Regions from separate parts of the Halodesulfovibrio sp. MK-HDV genome, predicted to be linked through region 1. Evidence: riboswitches for the same ligand, from Rfam matches in the RefSeq annotation. Region 1 holds a riboswitch; the other holds the start of a gene.

Region 1 (3,217 bases):
ACTTCGTTACCAGCGCAGATGATGTCTGCGTAGAGGTCTTTGTCTGTTTTAGCAAGACGGTAGCAAGTACCTTCGCCCGGAGTTGCCTCAAGGTTGTAAAGGTGGCCGGTTTCTTCCTGGAAGCGAACTGTAAGGGAACGCAAGTGGTTGAGGACGCGACGCATGAGGCGCAGACCGCTTTCAGTTTCGATACCTTTACCGAGCAAGTTGAGGCATGCTTCGTGACCACCGATAAGACCGATGGTGGAGAAGTGGCCTTTGTAGCCGTTTTTGAGGTAGCGACGAGAGAACGGGAACATGCCTGACTCGAGATGGTGTTCGCAAAGTTTGCGTTTGAACTCGAGAGAGTCTTTTGCCATTTCTGCGTATTCTTCAACGAGGTCGAGGAAATCTTCTTCGTTGTGCGCAAGGTAAGCAAGTTTAGGCAGGTTCAGGGTAACAACACCGATAGAACCGGTGAGGTCGCCAGCGCCGAAGAGGCCGCCTGTCTTTTTGCGGATTTCACGAAGATCCATCTGCAAACGGCAGCACATAGAACGAACATCTTCCGGATTGAGGTCGGAGTTGATGAAGTTCTGGAAGTACGGAACACCGTACTTGGCAGTAAGTTCCATAAGAAGCTGAGCAGGAACGGAATCCCAGTCAAAGTCTTTAGTAACGTTGTATGTAGGAATAGGGAAAGAGAAGATACGGCCGTCTGCGTCACCTTCGAGCATAACCTCGAGGAACGCACGGTTGATCATATCCATTTCTTCCTGATAATCGCCGTAGGTTGTGTCCTGGAACGCGCCACCGATGATGATAGGTTCCTTAGCAATATGCGCAGGAATAACCATGTCGAAGGTAAAGTTGGTGAACGGGCTCTGGCCACCCCAACGGGATGTTGTGTTCAGGTTGTAAACGAGTTTCTGGATCTGCTGACGAACAGTCGGGTAATCGAGTTTGTCGTTACGGATGAACGGTGCAAGGTAGGTATCAACGTTGTTGAATGCCTGTGCGCCGGACCATTCGTTCTGCAGGGTGCCAAGGAAGTTTACAATCTGGCCACATGCGGAGTCGAAGTGTTTTGCTGGTGCAGAGCAGCAGCGGCCTTCAAGGTTAAACCCTTCGAGAAGCAGGTCGCGCAGGCTCCAACCGGAGCAGTAGCCAGCAAGACCAAAGGAAAGATCGTGAATGTGGAAGTAGCCGTGAGTATGGGACTGACGGATTTCTTCCGGATATTTGTCAAGCACGTAACGAGCCTGAACAGAGCCTGCCATATGCAGGATAAGACCCTGAAATGAGTGACCCATGTTGGAGTTTTCGTTTACGCGCCAGTCGCTACGATCGAGGTAGCTTTCGATCATGCTGGATACGTCGAAGTATGCCTGATCCTGAGTACGCATTTCGCGGCGTTTTTCACGGTAAATGATGTAACGCTCTGCAACAGCATACAAGCGAGCTTCCATGAGTACTTGCTGCACTGTGTCTTGCACTTGTTCTTGCTCTGGAACTTCCACATTCGAAAGTTTTTCTTCAACTTTGCGTGCAAGTCGTTTGGAGAGAAGTGGATCTTTGATGCCACTGCCTTTGAGGGCTTTGAGGATAGCTTGGGCAATTCGTTCGAGGGACCAAGTTTCGATGCAACCGTCTCGCTTGAGGATCTGTTTCGGCATTAGAGCTCCGGACGTCATGAAGTGCAGGCAAAATTAGAGCATACGAATAGAACGCATGCGCCAGGACAGCATTTCGACATCTTCAGCCTGAGATGTGTATATAAAGGCAGAACCTCAACATACGCAGGCACAGGTTATGGATTATTTTGATAGAATACCGGTAGTACGCTTTGATACCGGTAGAACTTCAGGAAGGTGGCTGGCTTTCTGACTTGTACTGCCGTGGGTGGCAACTTCGATGAAGACAAGTGAGATTACAGCGGCAGGACCGCACCGGATTAAGACCGGATTTCCTTTGCGCCTTTCGGCCCCTGAAGGAGTATTCTTTGGGTGCCACAGAGCTAACAAAAAGCCCCTTTGGCATCAAGTGTGGAGTTGTGCATATTCGCCCAATCCACAAGTAATTCACAATGTAATACTCTTAAATAAAAGCAATATTTTTTTTACGCACAAATTCAATATCCACTTTTTTTCACTTGAGAGTTGACACGAGATTGTTTACTCCAAAAGGTGATCTACGGGGTGACTAAAATTGCTCTGTAGACCCTGCAAACTGTGACTTGAGTTACGGAAAACAGACTGAAAATTGGTTACACTCAGGTGATGTGTTATTCTAATTAGTTGCGCTTTTGCTTTTAAAAAGTGAGCAAACTGTGTAAAAAGTAGTGTTGTCACTTTTGAGCGTTTGGCAAACGGATGATCTAAGAGTCATGTTGTTACCGTGCGTCATGTGTGAGAAGGATACAGCATTACATAATCACGATAGAAAAAACAGGGAGAGAAAATGAGAGCATTGATTATGGCGTTAAGCTTATGCTTATTGCACAGGTTGCTGTTGCAGCTCCTAAAATGTCCGAACCATCGGTAAAGAGTAATTATAAAAACAAAATTCAGTGCGGGTATCTTGCACTTGAGATGCGTAAAAATGAAGTTGCCAATGAATATTTCACCGCGGGTGAAGCAATGTTCAAAGACCAGAACCCTGACGCGACCGATATGGATATAGCGAAAGTTTTTTCATACGAGCGTGGGTTTATGCATGGCTACCTTGCCGGTCAGATGGGATCAGTTTCCTCAATGAATGAAGTGAATAATGTATTTGCTCATGCGTATGAGAATATGTGTGTGAAATCTGCGGATAAGCCACAGCTGAAAGAAAAAACGAAGAAATAAGTCTTATTACAAATAAAAAAAGCCTCGTACGTGTTGTACGGGGCTTTTTTTATTTCTGGAAGATATAGTGATAGAAAATAGTAAGCATTTGGAACAAGCAGTTTTGTTTCTTTTGTGGTGATGCGTGTTCAATGCCAAACATCAATGGTTAAACCGTTCTGATTACAAGAAATGCACGGGGAAGTGATATTGGTATAGGAATGCGAACACAAATATCTAGTGGAAGCTAAGCGTGTTCTGCTGCCAGCATTTGTTTGAATTGGAGCACTGCACTTTGGTCTAGTCCGATGCTTTTAAATACTGCCGCAGTGAAGCTGACTGGCGCAGTTCCTGGGGCAGTGACGATTCGATTTTTAGAAACAGCCGAATTACTTTTGCTAAAGTGTTCA
Region 2 (3,217 bases), on a different contig from region 1:
CCATCACGCCTTTTTTTGAATTTAGAGATGAAGCATTCTCACAATATCTACAAAACCTTATGGCGTTAGCAGATGGAAAAGTAGCCACAGCTTGCCAATTGTCCGGTCTTTCCCGCTCCTACCTATACGACCTGCTGAAAAAGCACTCCGTAAAAAAGTAGTCTTTTTCTCGCACAAGCGCGACTCGCTATCAGCATTAAACACAAATCGTCCGAGATTGCGGACTACTTATCCGTAATCTCGGACACTCTAATCCTTTTTGTACCACTTACCGTTGAATGTCCTTATCATTTATAACCATATCTAATTTTCTACATTCTTATAAATAGGTTATGACAAACGGCACGCTTCTTGATATATAGAGCGCAGTGCAGGAGGAATGGTCTACTCCTGAAAAGAAATTTCCTCATGTGTCGGACAAAGTTGGGGGAAGCTACTTTTTTCGGACCGGCGAAAACTACCCGGTTTCCTTAATCGCATGTCGATTGAAAAAATGCGCGCTACAGCTTGCTGTGGCGCGATTTTTTTTGCACAAAATTCCGCGCTCTATTTTCTACATAACAAGCTACTATTCCAGAAAATTATCGATAAATATTCTTATTTCAAGCATAACTTACTTACTTGAAATTACTTTTTGTGTGGCGTACCACCACCTCAAGGAGATTCCATGTCACACGCATCAACCAACATCTCAACCTCTGCCCCTCGCAAACGCAAATCCAAAAGCCCAGTAAAAGCGCTTGTAATTGCCGCTATCTGTTCGCTAACAGCACTAGGTGTCATCCTTTCCAATGACCCAAGCTTGCTCACGTGGGGTAAAGCATGGCCAGGACTACTCCGCCCGCTCCTTCGGATGCTCGGCTTTCTCGGCATTGGCCTTATTGTTGGTATTGCGGTTGAAGGCATGGGCTGGGCACCACTTCTTGCCACGTTGGTGCGTCCTGTCATGCGCTTCGGGAACCTGAAAGATGAATCCGGTGCGGCATTCACAACCGCATTTTTTTCAGGAACAGCTGCAAACACCATGCTGATGACGTTCTGGAAAGAAAAAAAGATCTCCCTGCAGGAAATGAAGCTGAGTTACCTTATCAATACAGGACTACCAGTCTTTCTCCTGCATCTCCCGACCACATTCTTTATTATTGTACCGATGACGCGCACAGCGGGAATAATATACCTTTCTCTCAACGGCTTTGCTGCTCTGCTCCGCACGCTCCTGCTACTTATCTGGACGCGAATAAAACTCGCGCCCCATGCGACAACATCACCTATAAAAAAACAACCAGCGCATAGAACAACTTCCGCTGCCAAAATTTTACAGGCATTCCGTAAACGATTTATCCGCATCTGTACCATTACCGCTCCAGTATATTTCCTCATCTACGCCTTGAATCAGGCAGGCATGTTTGAATATCTTCGTACAGCCGCAGCAGGTTGGGTTACTTCTGCCTATCTTCCTGTTGAAGCTGTCAGCGTTGTTGTATTTGCAGTGGCTGCGGAATTCACAACAGGTATCGCAGCAGCGGGCGCTCTTTTAGACGGCGGAGCACTTACCACATCACAGCTTGTTCTGGCTCTGGTTCTTGGAACAATTGTCGCCACACCAATCCGCGCACTGCGTCATCAGTTGCCATCGCAAACTGGTGTCTTCTCTTTTAAGATCGGCTTCCCGATGTTACTCATGAGTCAGGCATTACGCATCAGCAGCCTCATCTGCGTAACAATCTTGTATCTTTGGATTGCCGGTTAGTAATATCACTCCTTGACCGGTCAATTTTATTACGTGTACAGTGCCTCACTTCAGGTGCTCATTGAGCCTAATAGGGAATCCCGTTTAAATCGGGAGCGGTCCCGCCGCCGTAAGTTTTATTCAATTTTTCTCCATATTGTACCACTGGTTTTACTGGGAAGGTCGGAGAAAAAGAAACAAGCCGGAAGACCTGCCTGATACTTTGTACATATTCACACCACACCTGCCATCGAATCTCTCCCCCCTTTTCACTTCGGCAGGCTGTGAATATTCGGCACGTTTTGCAGGCACGGGGCCTTGTTATGCAAAACACACTTCGCTATCGGTGCGTACTTTGCACTGTCCAAGCGTTATATTTCCCGCCCCAAACGTTGGAGGCTTTTGCCATGATCCGCAGTCGTTCTTTACGACTCATGCTCGCTGTTGTCCTTGTTTTCGTTTTGTCATTCCCTGCTTTTGCTGGTCACGGACAAGTCGAAACTCCTAAAAAGGGCATCCTGCTCGTAGCGTTCGGTACATCCGTACCTGAAGCTCGTGTATCTTTAGAAAACATTGGCGAAGAAGTTGCCAAAGCTTTTCCGGATACTGAAATCCGCTGGGCATACTCTGCTGCCATTATTCGTAATAAGATCAAACGCACAGAAAACATGATTGTTCCTTCCCCCGCTACTGCTCTCGCGCAGATGGGTGATGAAGGTTTTACACATGTTGCAGTTCAGTCCCTGCAGACAATTCCGGGACAAGAATTTTCAGACATCAAAAAAACTGCTAGCGCATTCAATGGCATTCCTAAAAGCATCAGCCACATTGCTGTGGGCACACCGCTTTTGAATTCTCCTGCTGACGTAGCTTCAATGGCAAAAATCTTGCCTGCTACCGTTCCAGCTAAACGCAAAAAAGACGAAGCAGTTATCTTTATGGGCCACGGCACACACGATCCGGGCAACATTTACTACCCGGGTCTCGCTACCTACCTCAGTGAAGAAGATTCCAACATCTATGTTGGTACAGTTGAAGGCTACCCTGCTCTCGACAACATCATTCCTAAGCTGAAAGCTAAAGGCATTAAAACAGTTTGGCTCATGCCGCTGATGTCTGTTGCTGGCGACCACGCACGTAATGATATGGCCGGTGCGGAAGATGACAGCTGGAAATCTATTCTTGAAAAAGAAGGTTTCAAAGTACAGACAGTGCTTAAAGGCACCGGTGAGTACGATGTTGTTGTTGCCCAGTGGGTCGCGCACTTGAAAAAAGCATTTAATTCTCTGTAAATCATGATCAGCTCAGCAGACATCGCTCAGCGCCGTGCCCGTCGGTGCGTCATTTTTGCCAGCATCACAGCCTTTGTCTGTGTGGTGTCTGCTGTTCTGGCTTCTGCATACGGTCCACTGGATATTCCAATCCAGCAGGCATTCAATACGTTAGTGCAGCATATTTTTCCAAGCACTCACCCCGCTGAAACAACTA

Evidence for each region. Region 1 has a riboswitch for cobalamin ahead of MKHDV_RS01885 (ribonucleoside triphosphate reductase). Riboswitches for the same ligand answer to the same signal wherever they lie in the genome.
Region 2: it holds a riboswitch for cobalamin, as region 1 does, so the genes downstream of both, MKHDV_RS11140 (sirohydrochlorin cobaltochelatase) here and MKHDV_RS01885 (ribonucleoside triphosphate reductase) in region 1, are expected to answer to the same signal.

Annotation. Positions count from the first base shown of each region.
Region 1 covers NZ_WYDS01000002.1:80,112-83,328, forward strand. The annotation lists gene MKHDV_RS01885 (ribonucleoside triphosphate reductase) at 1-1,655, opposite strand, end outside; cobalamin riboswitch at 1,828-1,985, opposite strand; gene MKHDV_RS01890 (hypothetical protein) at 2,469-2,828, shown strand; gene MKHDV_RS01895 (DJ-1/PfpI family protein) at 3,055-3,217, opposite strand, start outside.
Region 2 covers NZ_WYDS01000013.1:3,850-7,066, reverse strand. The annotation lists gene MKHDV_RS11150 (sigma-54 dependent transcriptional regulator) at 1-161, shown strand, start outside; gene MKHDV_RS11145 (nucleoside recognition domain-containing protein) at 668-1,750, shown strand; cobalamin riboswitch at 1,786-1,963, shown strand; gene MKHDV_RS11140 (sirohydrochlorin cobaltochelatase) at 2,137-3,021, shown strand; gene MKHDV_RS11135 (iron ABC transporter permease) at 3,025-3,217, shown strand, end outside.